DNA from 3 places in the Pseudalkalibacillus sp. JSM 102089 genome. Region 3 is predicted to be linked to each of the others. Evidence: a T-box and tRNA genes for the amino acid it is inferred to sense, from the RefSeq annotation. Region 3 holds a T-box; the other regions hold tRNA genes.
What was found. A T-box is a leader RNA that pairs with one kind of tRNA and senses whether it is charged. The one in region 3 lies ahead of serS (serine--tRNA ligase), so its partner is inferred to be a tRNA-Ser.

Region 1: it encodes a tRNA-Ser, which carries the amino acid that the T-box ahead of serS (serine--tRNA ligase) is inferred to sense. The anticodon was not compared.
Region 2: it encodes a tRNA-Ser, which carries the amino acid that the T-box ahead of serS (serine--tRNA ligase) is inferred to sense. The anticodon was not compared.

What each region holds. Positions count from the first base shown of each region.
Region 1 covers NZ_JBEWYW010000004.1:265,779-272,975, reverse strand. Annotated here, with positions in the region: gene ABVF21_RS12040 (peptidoglycan D,D-transpeptidase FtsI family protein) at 1-1,455, opposite strand, end outside; gene ABVF21_RS12035 (MFS transporter) at 1,568-2,812, opposite strand; gene ABVF21_RS12030 (hypothetical protein) at 2,914-3,204, shown strand; gene ABVF21_RS12025 (superoxide dismutase) at 3,253-3,864, opposite strand; tRNA gene ABVF21_RS12020 (tRNA-Phe) at 4,135-4,210, opposite strand; tRNA gene ABVF21_RS12015 (tRNA-Met) at 4,361-4,437, opposite strand; tRNA gene ABVF21_RS12010 (tRNA-Ser) at 4,494-4,586, opposite strand; tRNA gene ABVF21_RS12005 (tRNA-Ile) at 4,597-4,673, opposite strand; tRNA gene ABVF21_RS12000 (tRNA-His) at 4,686-4,761, opposite strand; tRNA gene ABVF21_RS11995 (tRNA-Met) at 4,783-4,859, opposite strand; tRNA gene ABVF21_RS11990 (tRNA-Asn) at 4,863-4,937, opposite strand; gene ABVF21_RS11985 (DUF456 domain-containing protein) at 5,072-5,554, opposite strand; gene ABVF21_RS11980 (Na/Pi cotransporter family protein) at 5,656-7,197, opposite strand, start outside.
Region 2 covers NZ_JBEWYW010000001.1:332,431-339,627, forward strand. Annotated here, with positions in the region: gene trxB (thioredoxin-disulfide reductase) at 1-261, opposite strand, end outside; gene ABVF21_RS01515 (YuzB family protein) at 454-690, shown strand; gene ABVF21_RS01520 (hypothetical protein) at 883-1,110, opposite strand; gene ABVF21_RS01525 (YpjP family protein) at 1,164-1,805, opposite strand; gene ABVF21_RS01530 (transporter) at 2,084-2,410, opposite strand; tRNA gene ABVF21_RS01535 (tRNA-Glu) at 2,537-2,611, opposite strand; tRNA gene ABVF21_RS01540 (tRNA-Gly) at 2,619-2,692, opposite strand; tRNA gene ABVF21_RS01545 (tRNA-Ser) at 2,698-2,790, opposite strand; tRNA gene ABVF21_RS01550 (tRNA-Ala) at 2,812-2,887, opposite strand; tRNA gene ABVF21_RS01555 (tRNA-Arg) at 2,892-2,968, opposite strand; tRNA gene ABVF21_RS01560 (tRNA-Leu) at 2,977-3,061, opposite strand; tRNA gene ABVF21_RS01565 (tRNA-Thr) at 3,067-3,142, opposite strand; tRNA gene ABVF21_RS01570 (tRNA-Val) at 3,172-3,247, opposite strand; gene ABVF21_RS01575 (hypothetical protein) at 3,442-3,597, opposite strand; gene ABVF21_RS01580 (NRDE family protein) at 3,727-4,482, opposite strand; gene ABVF21_RS01585 (rhodanese-related sulfurtransferase) at 4,541-5,443, opposite strand; gene ABVF21_RS01590 (kinase-associated lipoprotein B) at 5,543-5,938, opposite strand; gene ABVF21_RS01595 (cell wall hydrolase) at 6,013-6,627, opposite strand; gene ABVF21_RS01600 (acyl-CoA dehydrogenase family protein) at 6,769-7,197, opposite strand, start outside.
Region 3 covers NZ_JBEWYW010000022.1:12,750-19,946, reverse strand. Annotated here, with positions in the region: gene ABVF21_RS22200 (D-alanyl-D-alanine carboxypeptidase family protein) at 1-1,141, shown strand, start outside; gene pdxS (pyridoxal 5'-phosphate synthase lyase subunit PdxS) at 1,329-2,216, shown strand; gene pdxT (pyridoxal 5'-phosphate synthase glutaminase subunit PdxT) at 2,289-2,882, shown strand; T-box leader at 2,949-3,153, shown strand; gene serS (serine--tRNA ligase) at 3,251-4,525, shown strand; tRNA gene ABVF21_RS22180 (tRNA-Ser) at 4,740-4,832, shown strand; gene ABVF21_RS22175 (deoxynucleoside kinase) at 4,968-5,636, opposite strand; gene ABVF21_RS22170 (deoxynucleoside kinase) at 5,633-6,274, opposite strand; gene ABVF21_RS22165 (cation:proton antiporter) at 6,457-7,197, shown strand, end outside.

The sequences.
Region 1 (7,197 bases), on a different contig from region 3:
TAATCCTGCACTTTCACCAGGGAGATCAACCCCGGTTTTAACACCTAGACCAAACTGAGAGAATGACTCTTTTAGCTCATCGTAAGCTGACGGGTCATAACTACTGCTTTCGTAAGGAGCATAGTCATAGCCAGCCATCTTCATCGCGATTTTCCACATATATACGTTTGAAGATCTTTGTAGAGCAACTAAGTCTGAAATAGGTCCCATAGCATTAGCCGTATAAGAAGATTTTTTACCTTCGTCCTTAAAGTATAAAACTTCATCCACAAGTGTCGTATTCGGGTTAATAGCATCATACTGATAACCGGTTAACACTGTTGCTCCTTTAACAGTCGATCCCATTGCGTAGGAGTCACCGATCACTCCAAACGTCCGGTCTTTAAACTCTCCGTTGCTATATTCCTTACCAGCAAGAGAAAGGACTTCACCTGTTTTGGGATCCATCATGACTACATAGCCTCGTGTTGCCCCATATTGTCTTGCATCACGAAGCTCTTCATCCAAAATTTTCTCGACTTCCTTTTGAAGATCGATGTCTAGTGAGAGGACCAAATCGTTTCCTCTTTGACCTTCAATTACTTTTGGTTCACCAATTGGCTCTCCCGATTTGTCGGTCACGTAGGTTTGCTTTTCTTTTTGACCTTTTAAGTACTCTTCGTACTCTTTCTCGAGATAGCTAATACCTACTTTGTCATTTCTTTCATAATCTCTCAAACCATAATAATCTAACTCATCTTTAGGGATAGGTCCGACCCTTCCGAAAATCGTTTGCAGAGTATTTCCATAAGGATATTCTCGAGTGGCGTCTGCTTGAATTTCTATTCCAGGTAGCGAACCAAGGTTTTCACTTACTTTAGCAATTTCATCTTCAGTTAAACCTACCTTAATTGTTTGAGAGGATAAGGCATAACCAGTATCCATCGCCCTTTTGATAGCAGCTACCTCAAGTTCTTTTGGATCGTTCTTAATCTCTGCTAAATCCTCATCATTAATCCGTTCAATTTGGAGTTGGTAAGCTTCACTCGACTCAAGTGCTTCCCACTCTTTTTCCGTTAGCTTCGCCTTCGCTTTTTCCGGATTCGTCACAATCCAATAATCTTTAAGATCTCGGTCAATGACATCATCTGTATCTTTTTCAATATACCCTGCTAATTTCTGAGCTAATTCAAGTCTCTCAGCTTGCTTAGTATTCTGCGTTCGGATATATGTAAGTGCAAATTCCGGGTTATTATCAACCAGAACTCGCCCATAACGATCATACATTTTTCCACGAGGTGCTGTTGATTCTGCTGTAACATTCTCAGTTTGCTCAGAAACACGTTCGTATTCTTCACCGTTTACAATCTGTATAACGCCCAGTCGAAGAATTAATGTAGAAAACAGAAGGAATACAGATAAAAATAATATATTGAGCCTTAAAGGCACATGATTTTTCTTTTTTTTCGTTTTCACGATTGACTCCCTTCCTTTAAACAAATATAGACACCTGTTCCAGACAGGTGTCTCTGCTCTCTCTTCTACTTACTATACTTAGTGATATAAAAAAAGTAAAGAGTCTAATGAGCTATTGTACGGTGTCAGGAGAAGGGTTTGAGGGATGGGGAGCTTGAAGTTTTCTTACAAACAGGTAAATAAACGAATGGCCAGCACCAACAATTAATAACAAAATCGGAATGCTCGTTACATCATCGAATAACGCTACTGTTAATAAGAATAAAAGAACGGAAACAATTCGTCCTAAGTTTAAGTACACCTCTCGAACGACAATGTACTCAATCCGCATTTCTGCTGCATTCCAAGCCTTACCGATCACATCGTAAGTGAGCGAAATGTAGGGGACAAGTAAAAGTGGATAAGCAAGAGAAATACAAACACCATACATTAACAACCGGGCAAACGTTAGGTCGGATACAAGCAAGAAAACCGAAGCGTAAAGAATAAGCCCGCCATATAAAATAGCCTTCTTACGATATCGCGGTTTAATCAATCTCGTCGCCAAATAATAAGCTAAAAATGACACACCTGAATTAACAAGTCCAAATGTACCAATTGCAAGCTCACTTTCCGTCGTAATAAAAACAAGGACAACGATAATGAAAATAAAAGTACCTTCTCTTATACCTTGAAAAAAATGCGCGTGTAAAATGTTAAGCCAATCTGCATTCGCTTTTCTTTCTTGAAGAACACGTTTAAATGAAAAGGTCCCTTTGGCAGACCGACGTTCGAGAAAGAAACTTAAGATTACAGCTGCGAAAAATAAAGCAAGTGAGACGGCAAATATTACTTTGTATCCCGTGAATGCTTCTAGACTTGAAATAATAACACCAGCAAATATTGGCCCAATCATCCCTGCGAAAGATGTAAGTAAACCAAGGAATCCATTAAAAAAATCCCTTGTGTCCGGTTCTGTAATTTCGAATGTTAGCACATTAAATGCAAGCCAATAAAAGCCAAACCCTATTCCAAGTAAAGCGCCCAGTAAGATAAGCAAATGACTAGCGTTCTGACCAAGAAAAAGCACTGTTATATAGAAAAGAGCGAGAAAAATCACTCCAATCCGCAGTACAATAACTCTATCCATTTTCTTAGCCCATCTACCAGCGAGAATAAAGGTAAGCGGCTGACTTATAACCGCAGCAAGGTTGTATATACCTATATCCGCAAACTCACCAGACTGCTTCCACAAGTAAACATTTACGAACGTATTTGAGAGCGCAATACTCAGCGCGTATAAACCACCGATTGTAAGTAATAACAACAAATCTTTTGTTACCTCTATCTCACCAATCATATGTTTTATAACTTTCATAACAAACTCCCCTTTTTTCATCCACCCTTATTTTGACTTAAATTCTGTTCGTTATGCGGATGAAACAAAAAGGATAAACTGTTTTTGAAAGGGGACTAGGTATGTATTACTTTCTATATCGGACAGACTACATTACTAAAGACAGTCGAATCCAACTACTTCAAAGAGTTCAACATCATATAAAAGTTGATGAACACTCGTTCTTTATTAATAGGATGAGGCACTATCTTCAAATCCAATATCGAAATGACCTCATCTCATTGACAATCACAGATCATCAAGTTCTGATTTGTACACCTCATGATTTTGAAACTGGCTGTGATTTTACAGATTTTTTAATAAATTTCACACTACACCATTTAGGAACAATTTATACCTTAATCGAACCATAATAGAAAAACCCCCAACATAAATGTTGGGGGTTTTGAAAGCTTGGTAAATTATTTAGCTGCTTCGTAACGCTTTGCAACTTCATCCCAGTTAACTACATTCCAGAATGCAGCGATATAATCAGGACGTTTGTTTTGATACTTAAGATAATAAGCATGCTCCCAAACATCTAGCCCAAGAATTGGTGTAACACCTTCCATTACTGGAGTATCTTGGTTTGGAGTGCTTGTTACTTCAAGTTCTCCACCTTTTACTACTAGCCAAGCCCAGCCTGATCCAAAACGACCAGCTGCAGCATTAGCAAATTCTTCTTTAAAGCTTTCAAAGCTACCAAATTTCTTTTTAAGTGCTTCGCTTAGATCACCTGATGGTTCGCCGCCACCGTTAGGGCTTAGCAATTGCCAGAAAAGTGAGTGGTTAGCGTGTCCGCCACCATTGTTTCGAACAGCAGTTCGAATGCCTTCAGGAAGTGCGTCAAGGTTGCCAAGAAGATCTTCAAGGCTCTTAGATGCATGCTCCTCATGACCTTCTAGTGCACCATTTAACTTTGTTACATATGCGTTATGGTGCTTGTCGTGGTGGATCTTCATTGTTTCTTCATCGATGTGTGGTTCTAGTGCATTGTAGTCGTAAGGTAGTTCTGGTAGTTCAAATTTAGCCATTGTGAATCTCCTCCTTAAATATAGTATGTAACTTGCTGTTAGGGTAGCGTTAGCCACCACTTGAACATGATGTCGTCACATGTTTACACTAGCAGAATTGTCATGCGTTTTCAAATAATAAACCTTTGAATTTCCGCAACACAGATAAAGTTTCCCCTCAGTATATAGAATTAAACATCTTAACGAATAAAATCGAGAATTAACACCGTAATAACATGCATAAAACATAAAAAAACTCGTCATTAATTGACGAGTGGGATCTTTATTGAGTGGTGGCTCCGGACGGAATCGAACCGCCGACACGAGGATTTTCAGTCCTCTGCTCTACCGACTGAGCTACAGAGCCAAATCATGTTATCAGTATTAACTTTAATTAGTATGTAGTTTGCATTTACATTAAAAGTAATTTGGCCTTGCTATGAGCTTAGGTTGCCCCTGGAGCACTCCAATTAAATTCTAACAAAGAAGTATGTTCGACGTAGTAAGAATTTTATTTTGGTTGCGGGGGCAGGATTTGAACCTGCGACCTTTGGGTTATGAGCCCAACGAGCTACCGAACTGCTCCACCCCGCGATAATGTAAAAGAAATTAATTTGCATCCATTTTTTAGAAAGCTAACTTTTAAAGAATGGAGGAGGAAGAGGGATTCGAACCCCCGCGGGCGACTAAGCCCCTGTCGGTTTTCAAGACCGATCCCTTCAGCCAGACTTGGGTATTCCTCCGATATGCATTTGGTGGACCCTGCAGGACTCGAACCTGCGACCGGACGGTTATGAGCCGTCAGCTCTAACCAGCTGAGCTAAGGGTCCTTATGTAATAAGTGGGGCGGCTGATGGGAATTGAACCCACGAATGCCGGAATCACAATCCGGTGCGTTAACCACTTCGCCACAACCGCCATGTTTTATCGTTAAAATTATGGTAGCGGCGGAGGGGATCGAACCCCCGACCTCACGGGTATGAACCGTACGCTCTAGCCAGCTGAGCTACACCGCCATATGGCTCCACAGGTAGGATTCGAACCTACGACCGATCGGTTAACAGCCGATAGCTCTACCACTGAGCTACTGTGGAATATTTCTTAACGACAAGAACTAATATATCATATGGATTAAGAAAGCGTCAATAAGTTTTTCAAATTTAATTGAATTAATCTTAATTTCAATTATGAAAATACTATATCACGCTTTCATTTTGTCATCAAGAACTTATAGGACATACACTAGGAACACAACAACCATGACCATTTGGAGTAAACCTTTCATAACAGCTCCACCAAGAAAACCAAGCAATGAACCTACACCTACTTGAACAGATTCTTTAAAAGCTTTTCGATGAATAATTAATTCAGCTAAGATAGCACCGATAAATGGTCCAAGGATGATTCCTGCAAATGGAATAACAAACGGGCCAACAAGTAAACCAATTGTACTCCCCCATATCGCCGCCTTTGACCCTCCATACTTCTTCACGCCAAATAAGTTACTAGCATAGTCCGCAATAAATAATAACATCGTCAGCAGAACTTCAACAATCCAAAAGGAAATAGTCATTGAACCAAACTCAAAAAACCCCCCATACAGGATAAACCCAACATAAATAAATAGTACGGCTGGAATAATCGGATAAATCAATCCCACAAATGCAATGATGAATGACGCAATGATCAGGCACCATAATAGAATATCCACGCTTTTAACCTCCCTTCAACTTGACTCTATTTTAGCGGAGATGTCACTTTTCTTCTATATAATGATAAAAAGAAGCAGAGGCATCCCTCTGCTTCCCAAATTTATTCTTCTCCAATGACGGCTTCTGCAATATTCACCGCATGGTCACCAATACGCTCAAGGTTACTGATGATATCAACAAAAACAATTCCAGCACTTCCAGTACATTCACCCTCATTTAGACGAAGGATATGCTGTTTACGAAGCGTTCTTTCCATTTTGTCGATCTTATCTTCCAATTGCACAACATCCTGGGCCTTTGCTACGTCCCATTTATCGAGTGAATCAAAGGCTTCTTGTAGTGCAGAAAGGGTTAAATTAAACATTTCATCAAGATCTTTCATTGCAACGTCAGTCATTTTAACTTTATTACTAATCTGATAATCAACCAATTCAACAATATTTTCCATATGATCCCCAATACGCTCAATATCCCGAACAGAGTCCATTAACATACCATGTCGTGTTGACTCATCACCGGACAAAGAAGTGGCTGATAGCTGAATAAGGTAGTCTGTAATTTTAGTATCTAGGTTGTTAATAGCTTCCTCATACTGAGCGGTTTTTTCTGCGCTTTTCTGACTTTTAGAAGTCAGATAGTTAGAAGCCTCTTGAACACCTTTATAAGCAAAACCGCTCATACGAATAACTTCTTCTTTCGCTTGTCCAAGTGCCACTGAAGTAGATTGTTCAATGAACACAGGATCTAAATGTTTAGGTTTATATTCAATTGTTGAATCATCACCAGGAATAATTTTCGTAACTATAACGGCTAGTAAAGCAATGAAAGGAAACTGAATTATTGTATTAGACACATTGAAAATTCCATGCGCAAATGCGATTGTCATTTCTGAATTAAGATTTAATACACCTTGAAGATAGGAAATAAAAGGGGTGTATAGGGACAAAATAATTAAAAAGATCGTTGTTCCAATTAAGTTAAAAATCACATGGGTAAGGGCTGCTCTTCTAGCTGCTACTGATGCACCAATTGATGCTAGAACAGCAGTTACAGTTGTACCAATGTTATCTCCAAATAATACTGGCATAGCTGCTTGAAGATTCATTGCATCTTGGGAAAACAAACTTTGAAGTACCCCAATGGTAGCGCTAGAACTCTGAACGATTACAGTAAATACAGTACCAATTACTACCCCTAATATTGGATTGTCACTCATACTAAGTGTGAGATCATGGAAAGCCTGAAGACTTCTTAAAGGTTTCATACCATTACTCATAAGTTCTAAGCCATAGAACAATCCACCAAAACCAAATATTATCTGCCCAAGATAAGTAATCTTTTTGTTTTTAACAAAGAAGATTAATGCTGCACCGAGGAAAATTATTGGTAAGGCGTAATCTTTAATAGGTATACCAATAATGAATGCAGTTACTGTAGTTCCTATATTAGCACCCATTATAACTCCGATAGCTTGCCTTAGGGTCATAAATCCTGCATTTACCAATCCCACTGTAAGAACTGTAGTACCTGAGCTAGTTTGTAATAAGATAGTAACTACAATCCCCGCAAGCACACCCATAAACGGGTTAGTGGTAAAACGATCGAGAATATCTCTTAATCGATCACCTGCTGATCGTTGAAG
Region 2 (7,197 bases), on a different contig from region 3:
CTCACTAAAATCAATATCCTTCACCCATCCACGCTCAATTGTAGCGCCAAACCTAAGCGCCTGCTTCTTCATATTTTCCATCAATTCTGGACCGAGAACGCCATCTGGAAAACCGGGAAAGTTCTCAACATCTGTTGTTAACGTAAGCTGACCACCAGGTTCCGGTCCCTCAATGACGAGCGGCTCCATATTAGCCCTCGCAAGATAAATGGCTGCTGTTAAACCCGCTGGTCCTGTTCCTACAATAACTGCTTTATGCATAATGACCCTCCTCTATCGACTTCATTATGTTATTTTTCCTAATTATATAGAAATAAACCCTTCTCTTACAAATTATATGGTTATCCATCAATTTGTTTCTTGATCTTATGCAAATGGTTGTTCATTTTCACACCTTCTTGATAGAATAGAAACAGTCTTGTAATAGTAAGGAAAACCCGAGGTGAATAAAAGATGAATCCAATAGTTGAATTCTGCATGAGCAATCTTTCGAGCGGTTCACATAAAGCAATGGAAAAACTAGAAAAAGATACAGATCTTGATGTGCTCGAATATTCTTGTCTTGGTCACTGCACACTTTGTAGCCAGGATATTTACTGTCTCGTTAACGGCGAACGCGTTACTGCCGAAACGCCCGATGAGCTAGTTGATAACGTCTACCAGTTTATTGAAGAAAATCCGATGTTTTAAACGAATATGGACATACTAATAAGTGAATCCAATTAGAGGAGGAGCTTACATGAAAAATCGAAACGCGTATGATCCGAAAGCCGGTGTGCAAGGTGAAAAAGAAGGCGAAGACGCTCTTCTTATGAATAAAAAAAGTGGCCCGCAAAATGCGCGCCCTAAAAAAAAGTAAAAGCCGCTTAATGCGGCTTTTTATTATGCAATGCGAAACCGAAAAGTAAACCAGAAGTCTTCATTGAGGGAGATGCCGGTAGCAATAATATGCTGCTCTCCTTCATCATCAAGCGTAATCCAGCTATGATGCTCATCTTTATAAACTGGGTAGAAATGACCTTCCTTAAATAATTTACGATTCAATACATTCTCTGAGCCGGTTAAAGGCTCTTCTTCGAAAACATCTCTAATACATTGTACAAGTTCCATCTATGTTGTGATCCTCCCTTAATCTCCAACCAAAAACACCCCGCGCACCTCTCTTACGAGAGCCACTTAGGCGGAGTGTTTTTATCCCAATAAATCTTACCTACTTCATAATGTTCTTCAAAATCATCATTCGCTGCATGGTAATGAAAATTAAACCAATAGCCATCTTGTGGGGGGTGATCTCTTCTCACATGGAAACGCAATAAGTCTTCCCCGCTCTGTTCATTATACACATGAAGAATGCGTTCTCCGTATCCACCAGAAGGGTTGTCCGTCAAACGAAGTGACCTTAACGTATCCTCATCCAGATTTTCCACTGAGGTAGCGATCGCTTCTGTCATTTTAGGTACAATTGCATCTCGATACTCGTTACCGACTCGAGTTGAGATCGTTTCACCGAATTTTGTTAGCCCGAGTTGCTCAGATTGATTGCTTGCATAGCTTACAAAATGCGTCAGTAGTTCAGAAGAAGAAGCGTCCTGAGCTATGATGGGCCAATCATACTGATCAACAACAGGCTCTATCGCCTTATCAGGCTCGTCCCTCGACTCAATAAGAAGATGGTTTTCTTCTTGATAATTCTCTGATGCCTCTGTTTTGTCATCTGCTAGATATCCAGTAGGAATCACAGTTCCAAGCGTAACAACAGCAACAAATGCTACAAATAACTTTCTCATCCAAAGAGGGAATTTCATTATGTGCACCTGACTTTCGAAGATCAATAGTTAGTATTATTCTCGCATGATCTTCTCAAAAAAGCCAGATGTTTAGACGATTTTTCATTAATTTTCATTTGGCTAAGTTAAAGAAGCTTTTCATTTAAAAGTCCCTTTTATAAAAATTGTTGCTTTCGAAACAATTGTTGAATTAAACTCTAAACTTCCTTGATTGAAGCGAAAATTCACCTACTATAGCAACAACGTCTACGAAAAGAGCCTTTAAAAAAGAGCGCTTCATGTAAGCGCCCTATCTATTAACAAGTAAACATATCAATTCTTCTCAGACTTATGCCTGTATATACCCACCTTCTACCGGTCCAGCGAAACCCCGAAACAGAAGTACGCCCTACATATACTGGCCAAAACCAAAATGAATTGCCGCCCCTCATCCAAATATAAGTAAACCGATACATACACCTTCTAATTGATCCTGGATCTACAGCAAATGTTCCAGCTTGTGCTGACTGTGGTCTAGGAGGCGGTGATGCTGGTGGGCTCGATGTTGGAGCTACCGGTTGCTGACGATAGGCATCTGTGTTGTCATAATGATAAGCAATATGCTCATGTTCTTCATAATACATTCGGTCCATCCCCTCTCTTATACAGTCACTGTATGCTGTATTCTGATAAGACGTACCGAATTGAAAACAACAAAAAAAGCACCTCTTTGAGTATGCTTAAGCCAATAAAGTTTATGAAAATTTAGTTGGTGACCCGTACGGGAATCGAACCCGTGATACCGCCGTGAAAGGGCGGTGTCTTAACCGCTTGACCAACGGGCCAACAAAATGGAGCGGGTGATGGGGATCGAACCCACGACATCAGCTTGGAAGGCTGAGGTTTTACCACTAAACTACACCCGCAAAGATGGAGGAGGAAGAGGGATTCGAACCCCCGCGGGCGACTAAGCCCCTGTCGGTTTTCAAGACCGATCCCTTCAGCCAGACTTGGGTATTCCTCCGAAAACATGAATATATATATATGGTGGAGCCTAGCGGGATCGAACCGCTGACCTCCTGCGTGCAAGGCAGGCGCTCTCCCAGCTGAGCTAAGGCCCCAATATGGTGCGCCCGAGAGAAGTCGAATCCCTAACCTTCTGATCCGTAGTCAGACGCTCTATCCAATTGAGCTACGGGCGCATATTCTATGGTGCGGGTGAAGGGACTTGAACCCCCACGTCATAAGACACTAGATCCTAAGTCTAGCGCGTCTGCCAATTCCGCCACACCCGCATGTGTGGTGCCGGCCAGAGGACTTGAACCCCCAACCTACTGATTACAAGTCAGTTGCTCTACCAATTGAGCTAGGCCGGCATAATTTAATGAAACTCATCAAAAATAAATGGTGGAGGATGACGGGCTCGAACCGCCGACCCTCTGCTTGTAAGGCAGATGCTCTCCCAGCTGAGCTAATCCTCCGTTAAACAGCGACTTCATTATTATACAATATCATCTTTTGTCTCGTCAACACTTTTTTTAATGTGTTTTTTCAAGGACAAGACTTATCTTATCACCGACTCGAAAAAAACACAACCCTTTTTCACAAAAAAATAATCCCCATAGTTAAGCACTCCATTTTTCACATAGAAAAAGCAGGGAGCGCTCTCCCCTGCTTATACTGGCGTTTGAATAAGTGGTTTTTTCTTTTTATTTTGGCGGAGTATTGGTCTTTTTTTAGTCACCATTTCAGAATCATATTTTCGGTACTCTTTCATGTCGCTTGATTCCCGCAAAAGCTGATCTTCAACATAGTGACGCTTTCTTTTCAAAAAAACCCCTCCTCATAAGTAATAACTCTCATTACCCTATTTTTCTGTTGTTAAACCCGAATCTTTTTTCACCATCGATCTATTGGCAAAAGTTACAGGTAACACATAATTTATTCACTTGGAGCGCAATTATGCTTCTTCAAGATTAAATTGGTAGTAATTTTCCTGATCTTCTCCTGACCTCTCAACAAAAGTAACTTCTCCATTTTGTGAAACCATAATAACAGTTTGCGCCCTCGTTCCGTAATGATCCGACTTAATAAAAACAGGTGAAAGCATCCTTTCCCATTCGATCGGCACGCCTGTCTGTGGTAATAGATGATCAGGTGCAGGCTCAGCGTGAGAAAGCATTTCAAAAAGACGATTCTGATCGAGGTTCTTTTCTGCACTTAAATAGTATTTCAATTCTTCTTTAAGCTGCTCAACCTTTGGCCAGCTCGTATTCAGTAAGTGATTACTAACAGCGTGAACACCGTTCTCTAGTTTTGAAATTTGATCCTGCCGATTTGAATAATAATAAAGGCTCTTAAAATCTCCTATGATTAAATTAAATCCATTGTACTGATCTTTCTTTTGTCGAACCATTTCTAAGTATGATAATGGGGATTGATGATCACGTAAGTAATCGGCCGTTAGATCACCCCTTGATAGACTTTTAGGCTGCTCATTCGCTTCTCGATAGTTCGTAAGGGCTGCAATTCTTCCGTTTGTTGTAACCCCTAGCCATGTTCCCATAGCCTTTAAATCACGCCCCGCAAGTAGTTCTGGTACATCTCTCCAATAGTTCGCAGGTTTTGTTGGACGCTCGTAGAATTCATCTCGGTTGGCTACGAGTATAAATGGGTATGTAGGATGAACATTTTGAGCTACAGCAATTAAGCACATCTTAACGCGCCTCCTCTCTTGTTTCAATGTAAGAAAAAACGCAGCGTTAGCCGCTGCGTTACGATTGGATCATACGAACTTCTTCTTCACATGCAGAAGAACAATAATGGTTATACTCCTCTTTGCAAGAATCACAGACGATATGAAGCTTGTCACACTGTACATTAGCACAATTGATATAAGTATCTGCTGGATCCTCACAATGGTAGCATTTCCCTACAACTGTATCTTCATCGGTACGGTTTACATTAACAGCAAGACGATCATCAAATACAAAGCACTTGCCATCAAAATATTTCCCCTGTACCTCCGGGTCTTTACCATACGTTACAATTCCTCCATGAAGCTGTGAAACGTCGGAAAAACCTTTTTTCATTAAGTAACCAGAAAATTTCTCACAGCGAATTCCACCTGTACAATAAGTTAATACTTTCTTATCTTTTTGGTCCGAAAGATTTTGTTCAATCCAGTCCGGAAGATCTCGAAAAGCCTTTATATCAGGACGAATTGCATTGCGAAAATGACCAATATCGTACTCATAGTCATTTCGTGCATCGATAACAATTACATCATCATCTTCTAATGCTTCCATAAATTCCTTTGGCTCAAGATAATTCCCGGTTATTTCTTTCGGGTTTACATCTTCCTCAAGCTTTAGTGAAACGATTTCTTCGCGCGGACGTACGTGCATCTTTTTAAAAGCATGACCTTCTGCTTCATCAATTTTGAAAACCATATCACGAAAGCGTTCATCTGCTTTTAGTTCGTCCATGTAGCGCTCAGTATCCTCAACGGTTCCTGAAACCGTGCCATTAATACCCTCTTTGCCTACAAGGACTCGACCTTTTAAATTGAGTGATTGACAATACTTAAGATGCTTTCGAGCAAAATAATCCGGATCTTCTATTTCTACATATTGATAATATAACAGCACTTGATATGCTGAAGCTTCTGATTGCAAATCAAAAACCACCCTTTACGTCTTCTTCAATCAAGCTCTAAACCAAGAGCCTAAATCAATACTATATCTTACCGGATTCGAAGTCTGATGTAAAGAAGATTACCTTGATGGGAAGTAGTCGTCTTTAAGCTTTTCGATTTCGATAAGAGATGCTTCGGCCCATCTTCCGCCTTCGTGCTTGAGCTCTGCGGATTGTGTTTCAAGTGCTTCCTTCAGTGAATCGTTATAATCAGGAACATTTCCTTCGTAATGGTTAATGGCTGACATTGGAACGAGCGCTTTCTCGAATTGGGCTAACGCTTTTCGCTGGTGAAAAAGAGGAACATCGAGCTGTTTGGGATTGTGAAGGTCTCCCTGAGTTGGATGCTTGATGACTGCAAGAACCTTAATCACAGCTTTGGGGGACTTCATATCAACGACTTCTCCAATATATCTCCCCGTTTTATAACCTGCCGTTACTATTTCTCCTGGCTGAAACGTTTTTTTCTCTGACATAGTCGCTTCACTCCTTCATCTAACTGTGTGTACACGTCGATGATATCATAAAATCCTCCTTTATCAGGAGGATTTTATCTTGTGAAGACATGTTTTCCAATCTCTTTGATTATATGTCTTGTACGAATCCAATCGTCTGTTGCAATATCAGGATTGTAATAAAACAAAGCTCCTGAGCTTGGGTCTCTACCACTAAGGGCCGCATAGACAGCCTTATATGATTCTGCTCCTGGCTTTTGATCATATTGACCGTCAGAGACTGCAGTATAAGCACCACTTTCAAAAATCACTTCTTTAATGCTATTTGGAAATCTTGCAGAAAGTGTTCGATTGACTGTTACAGCAGCTACTGCTACTTTCCCTTCAAACGATTCACCTCTTGCTTCTCCATTAACCAGTTTGGCCAACATTTCAATTTCTTCTACAGAATAGTTCGATACAGTAAATTGATCCTTTGTTACTTTCTTAACATCATTCATATTTTTTACAGGAAGGTTAAGCAGTAAGGCCACCTCCTGTTTGGTTTCAGGTTCAGATAAAGTTTCATTTAACACAACTTCTTCATTGATCTCATTCTCAATCTTAGGCTTTACTTTCATCAATGATACGGCCGCTACCTGATGAGTTTGTGCAGAAAACAGAGCAAAAAAGAGGCTCATCATCATCATAGCAATGATCGTTTTGTTCATATATCTCATCCTTTCAGTAGCTTTTTGCCACGCCATAAAGGATAGAGGAAGGACAGATCCCTTTCAATAGGGAGTCACAGGGATGTCTTCCACATATGAGAACAAAAAGAAACTCCTTCCAAAAGGGAAGGAGTAAGATAATTAGTCTTGAAATTGCTTCATTGCAAGAACTTGTAGCGATAATTCATCACTCGGAGGATTGTGAAGCCCCGCTCTCACGTCTCGATAAAGTCGTTCCAGATGATTCTTCTTCATTAAGCTTCGTGCTCCTACAATACGCATTGAAAGATCAACAACTTCCAGTGCAGCATTCATTGCTTGCGTTTTGGCAGCGAAAAGCTGTCCCTGCATGTTCATCCGCTCTTCTGGGTAACGATCCCACTGCTCTGCAACCGAATATAGAAAATGACGTGCTGCCATTAATGAAAGTCCAATTCTTCCAAATTTATCTTGAATGTGCGGTACATCTTTCAGTGGCACATCAAGTGTGTTCGGTTGGTAAGAAGACACAAATTGAACTGCCTCTTCCCGTGCTGCCTCTGCTATCCCCATGTATACAGCGGGAATATG
Region 3 (7,197 bases):
GACAAAGATGATGTCGGAATATTTAGTACTTGAAGCAATTAATAAAAACGAAGTAAGTTGGGATGAAAAAGTTACAGTAAGTGATACGATCCAAAAGCTATCACAGAACCGTTCTCTTTCAAACGTACCACTTCGAGTGGGCGAACAGTATACAGTTAAGGAATTATATGAAGCAATGGCCATTTATTCTGCAAATGCTGCCACAATGGCGCTGGCTGAGCACGTTGCTGGAACAGAAGCGAAGTTTGTCGAAATGATGAATGCAAAAGCAAAAGAAATGGGTATGAAAGAATATAAGTTTGTTAATAGTTCAGGGCTGAATAACAAAGATCTACTTGGTAATCATCCTGCTGGAGACCCTGATGAAGAGAACATGATGTCTGCTCGTTCAACTGGACTTCTTGCTTATAACCTTCTTAAAGATTTTCCTGAAGTAATAGAAACCACTAGTACTCCAGAAAAGAAATTCCGAGAAGGTACAGATGATGAAATTACAATGAAGAACTGGAACTGGCTTCTTCCTTCACTTGTATATGCTAATAAATACAAAGTAGAAGGCATAGATGGTCTCAAGACTGGTTCTACAGACCTTGCTGGATTTGCTTTTACAGGAACAGCTAAACAAGGTGATATGCGATTAATTTCTGTTGTGATGAAAACTGATTCGTATGAAGCTCGTTTTGAAGAAACAGCTAAGCTTCTGAACTATGGATTTGATCAATTCCAGGCCCAAACAATCGTTACTGAAGGTGATAAAGCTGATGGTAATTCCACGGTTAAAGTTGTTAAAGGTAAGGAGAAAGAAGTTGGGGTCGCTGCAGGAGAATCTTTCAATGCAGTAACAGTGAAGAATACGAAAGAACCATTTAAACTAAGCTATGAATACGATCAATCTCTTCTAACAGAAGATGGAGAACTAACTGCACCAATCAAAGAAGGTGATCAAGTTGGAAAAGTCGTCTTAAAATCAACCGGTGAAGACTTCGGTTACATAACAGGTGACAAGGGCTCTTCAGTACCTCTTGTAGCAACTGAATCTGTTGAAAAAGCAGGTTGGTTTACACTTACTATGCGAGCGATTGGTGGCTTCTTTTCTGGTGTATGGACTAGCGTAGCAGATGCAGTGAAAGGTCTGTTTTAATTAATAATATCAAGTATACTTGGAAAAAATACTCTTCGATGCGTTCATCGAGGAGTATTTTTCTAAATCTTTTATGAAATCACTGCACATGTGATAGGACAAGTCATGAAAAAATGTTACAATAAAAGCGTTTGATAGATGTCGTGTAACAAAGACGTTTCTAAGTATAGATATGGGAGGAATATAGATGAATCAACAAACAGGTACAGATCGTGTAAAACGTGGTATGGCTGAAATGCAAAAGGGCGGCGTGATTATGGACGTTGTCAATGCAGAGCAAGCTAAGATTGCAGAAGAAGCTGGTGCAGTAGCAGTAATGGCACTAGAACGAGTGCCATCTGATATTCGTGCAGCAGGCGGCGTAGCGCGTATGGCTGATCCTACAATCGTAGAGGACGTTGTGAATGCCGTATCGATTCCAGTAATGGCAAAATGCCGTATTGGTCATATTGTAGAAGCACGCGTTCTTGAATCAATGGGCGTTGACTACATTGATGAAAGTGAAGTTCTTACTCCAGTTGACGAAGAATTCCACCTTGATAAGCGCAAGTACACTGTTCCGTTTGTATGTGGAGCGCGTAACCTTGGTGAAGCACTGCGCCGCGTAGGTGAAGGTGCTGCAATGCTTCGTACGAAAGGTGAACCTGGAACAGGAAACGTTGTTGAAGCTGTACGTCATCAGCGTCTTATTCAATCCCAAATTCGTAAAATTTCAAGCATGTCTGAAGACGAATTGATGACTGAAGCGAAAAACCTTCAGGCGCCATTTGAGCTTCTTCTTCAAATTAAAGAGCTTGGACGTCTTCCGGTTGTTAACTTTGCTGCTGGTGGCATCGCAACTCCTGCAGATGCAGCACTAATGATGGAGCTTGGTTCTGACGGCGTCTTCGTTGGATCTGGAATTTTCAAATCGGATAATCCTGAGAAATTTGCTAAAGCTATTGTGGAAGCAACAACTCACTATCAGGATTATGAATTGATCGCGAATATTTCTAAGAACCTTGGTATCGCAATGCCAGGTATTGAAATTTCTTCACTTAAGCCATCAGACCGTATGCAAGAGCGCGGCTGGTAAAACATTGATCCCCCACCTGTGCAACATAAGGTGGGGTTCTTACTTAGATAAAGAGAAGGAGTCGAGAGAAGTATGGTGAGAGTTGGGGTCCTTGGACTGCAAGGTGCAATCCGAGAACATGTGAAAGCACTTGAAACAAAAGAAGCAGAAATCATTGTTGTGAAACGAGTAGAGCAACTCAAGGATTTAGATGGACTCGTACTACCTGGTGGAGAGAGTACGACAATGCGTCGATTAATTGATCAATATGGATTTTTAGAGCCACTTAAAGCTTTTGCAGCTGAGAAGCCTATTTTCGGTACATGTGCTGGGCTAATTCTGCTTTCAAAGCATATTGAAGGAGTAGACGGATCGCATATTGGCGTTATGGATGTAAAAGCAAAAAGAAATGCATTCGGACGTCAGCGCGAAAGCTTTGAAGCGCCATTACCTGTTAAAGGATTAGAAGATGACTTTATCGGTGTCTTCATTCGAGCTCCTTATATCGAAGAAGTTGGAGAAGATGTTGAAGTGCTTGCTACGTTTAATGAAAAAATCGTAGCTGCACGTCATGGACGTTTTCTTGCGTGTGCCTTCCATCCAGAACTAACAGATGATGATCGCATGCATCAGATGTTTATTGATATGGTTTTGGAGTTTAAGAAAGAAGGACTTGCAACAGAGTAATTTTTCGTGTAAATTATTACGTACCAAGAAGAAGAGAATTCTTTTTCTGCATAAGACGAATGATAAACGAAAACGTTGACGGGAATTAGTAATAGATGTTCAATGCCAAGAGAGTCGATGTGTGGTGCGAATCGATCATTGAACCCTGTGAATCCATCCCTGAGTAGAATGCTGAACGAAGTAGGCTTTCTCGGAGCAGACCGTTATTCTGTTAAGAGGCAGACAATCGTCTGCAATCAGGGTGGCAACGCGGGTAGCTCTCGTCCCTTTATAGGGGACGGGGGCTTTTTTGTATTTAAATACACGTCTCTACACCACTATCCCTTTCGTTAACTCGTTTATTGTTCATTTAAAAAGGAGGAAAAAGCATGATCGATTTAAAGTATTTGCGTAAGAATTTTGAAGAAGTAAAAGTAAAGCTATCTAAGCGTGGGGAAGATCTAGTAGGTCTTGATCGTTTTGAAGAGCTTGACCAGCGAAGAAGAGACCTTATCGCTGAAACAGAACAGTTAAAAGGACAGCGGAATGAAGCTTCTAAAAACGTGGCAGCATTTAAACGTGAGAAGAAAGATGCTGATCACCTTATTAAAGAAATGCGTGAAGTTGGCGATAAGATTAAAACAATGGATGAAGAGCTTCGCAATGTTGAGACCGAACTTGAGCAAATTCTTCTTCAAATTCCAAACATTCCGCATGACAGTGTACCTGTTGGTGAGACGGAAGACGATAATATCGAAATCCGTACGTGGGGAGAGAAAAATGATTTTGCTTTTGAAGCGAAGCCACACTGGGATATCGCAACTGATCTAAATATTATTAACTTTGAACGTGCTGCAAAAGTAACGGGTAGTCGCTTCGCATTCTATAAAGGTGTTGGAGCTCGTCTTGAACGTTCATTGATTAACTTTATGATGGACTTACATGAATCAGAGCATGGCTATGAAGAGATTCTGCCTCCTTACCTTGTGAACCGTGAGAGCATGACTGGAACTGGTCAGTTACCTAAATTTGAAGAAGATGCGTTCAAAATTAGGGAAGAAGACTATTTCTTAATTCCGACAGCGGAAGTTCCTGTTACAAATTTCCACCGTGATGAAATTATGGACGGAGAAGATCTTCCACTGGCTTACACCGCATATAGTGCTTGCTTCCGTTCTGAAGCTGGTTCTGCTGGTCGTGATACACGTGGACTGATTCGTCAGCATCAGTTTAACAAAGTAGAGCTTGTTCGCTTCGTTAAGCCTGAAGATTCTTATGACGAGCTTGAAAAGCTTACTGGCCACGCTGAGAAAGTGCTACAGCTGTTGAACTTGCCTTACCGCGTGATGAGCATGTGTACAGGTGATCTTGGATTTACAGCAGCAAAGAAATACGATATTGAAGTTTGGATTCCAAGCTATGGCACATATCGTGAAATTTCTTCTTGCAGTAACTTTGAAGACTTCCAGGCACGACGCGCAGGTATTCGCTTCCGTCGAGAAAAGAACGGTAAGCCAGAATTCCTTCATACGTTAAACGGATCTGGTCTTGCGATTGGAAGAACAGTTGCAGCAATCTTAGAGAACTATCAACAAGAAGATGGCACTGTAATTGTTCCTGAAGTTCTGCGTCCATACATGGGTGGTCGTGAAATCATTAAATAGAAAAATGATAAAGAGCAGAGGCGTCTCTGCTCTTTATTTTTAGGATATAATCGTGTATAGTAAGGGGTGTTGATTTTCGGCGCGGTTTAACTGAAATGATCAACATAAGTAAGTAATTCAAATTCTTTTAAAAAAGTTTTGAGATATCGTTGACATTATTATAGGACGATGATATTATATTACTTGTCGCAGTTAGTTAATAACTTTTTCACACGGAGGAATACCCAAGTCTGGCTGAAGGGATCGGTCTTGAAAACCGACAGGGGCTTAGTCGCCCGCGGGGGTTCGAATCCCTCTTCCTCCTCCATTTACTAATTAATAACCAACGCGCATATAATTTGGAGATTATATTTCGACCGCTGTCATCGCCGACAGCGGTTTTTTCTATGTACTCATATTTTACCATAAGAAAAAAGCTATCCGTTGGATAGCTTTTTTTAGATTATCTACTTAAAGAAGGGATTTGTTGAAATTTCTGTTCAATACGCTTTAAGATAAGTTCAACAGAGGATGGGTCGTTAACTAGATCATACTCATTGATATTTAAGCGGAGAATTGGACAGGCATTAAAACTGTCAATCCAATTTGTATAACGCTCATACATTTCTTCCCAATAAGCAGTTGGCGTTTGCTGCTCCATCGGACGGCCACGCTCTTTAATGCGGTCAACGACATCATCAAATGATCCTTCAAGATAGATCATTAAATCAGGATGGGGGAAGAAAGGCGTCATCACCATAGACTGAAACAGATTCGTGTAAGTATCATAGTCAACAGCTGACATTGTTCCTTTTTCATAATGCATTTTTGCAAAGATGCCTGTATCTTCATAAATGGAACGATCCTGAACAAATCCTCCACCATATTCAAACATTCTCTTCTGTTCTTTAAAGCGCTCAGCAAGGAAATAAATTTGTAAGTGAAAGCTCCAACGTGAGAAGTCATTATAGAATTTCTCTAAATATGGATTGTTATCTACTTTTTCAAGAGAAGTCCTAAATTGTAAGGCGTTAGCAAGTGAGCTCGTAATGGTAGACTTCCCGACGCCTACCGTACCAGCGATTGTAATGACGGCATCCTGTGGGATGTTGTATTTTTCTCTGAGATTCATTTAACAGGGTCTCCTTCTTTCAATGTTTTTTCGAGGGATTGGAAGATGGTGTGTAAATCATCTTGATTGGACACAAAATCCATCTTATCACCATTGAAACGGAGCACAGGAATATCAGGATGATGTGCTTCAAATTCTTGCATAAACCGTTCATAGTCAGATGAAAGACGCTCAAGATAAGCGGGATCGATGCTTTTTTCAATCTGTCTTCCACGTTGTGAAATACGGTTAAGCAGCGTTTCAAGGCTAGCATTTAAATAGATAATGACGTTCGGTTCGGGCATTCCTTCGGTTAGAATGTCATAAATCTTCATATATTTAGAAAAGTGCTTGTCACTAAGTGTCTGTTGGGCAAATATCTTATTCTTAAAGATGTGGTAATCGGAAATAACGGGAAGCTGTTTTGATAAATGATGCTTCTCCATTTCCTCTAACTGTTTGTATCGATGGCTGAGAAAAAACATCTCGGTTTGGAAGCTCCACTCTTCAATGTTGTCGTAAAACTTACCGAGAAAGGGATTCTCTTCTACGATTTCTTGAAAAAGTTCAAATTGATAATGAGCAGCAATCGCTCGAGATAGGGAGGTCTTTCCAACTCCGATGGGGCCTTCGACGGCAATAAATGGGGTCTGGTTCATACGTATCCTCCTCCGTCGTTTCCTATAGCAGACCTTGCTTATCTTTGAATAGACAAAGATTATTGTAGCATACACCACGAACTGTTGACAGGGTTAAAGCAAGCAAGTTAGAGGTAAATAAAGCCTGCCTGTTTGAAGCCTAAATGGAGTAGGGAATGACACTAATACAAAGGAGTGAAATCATGGATTCTAATCAGATCTTAATTTTACTGTTCATCGGTTATTTAGTTTATACGATTGATAAAAAGCAAAAAAACTTCCCTGCACCACTGGTCTTATTAGGTTTAGGAATAGGACTTTCTTTTCTTCCGTTCTTCAGCTCCGTACATATAACGAAAGACATTATCTTTGAATGGTTTCTACCTGCTCTTCTTTTTATTTCTGCGTATCAGTTCCCATTTGCTCATCTAAAAAAGCACGCGGGTATTATTGCCGCATTAAGCACGCTGGGATTACTATTGAGTGCTCTCCTCCTCGGTAGTTTATTATTTATTATGAGCGGGCCGTTCCTTTCATTATCATTTGTTGGGGCTTTATTAATTGCTTCTATTCTTACACCTACTGATCCCGTCTCAGTGGTCTCAATTTTAAAGCAGGCTTCAAAAGATCCCAAAATAGCAGATGTGGTCGAAGGTGAATCGATGGTGAACGATGGAACGAGTATCGTTCTTTTTACAGTGTTCGCTGGCATGTATCTTGGTGATGAGAGCTTTTCTATTAGCTCGTTTATTTATGACTTTGCTCTTGTGTCAATTGGAGGAATTGCGATCGGAGCGATATTTAGTTGGATTGTCTGTCGAGCCATTTCTTTTACACATCAGCGACAATACCAGGTGATGCTAAGTATCGTGCTCGCTTATGGAAGTTTTTATGTAGCAGAAAATCTTGGTGTGTCAGGAGTCCTCTCCGTCGTTGCAGCTGGA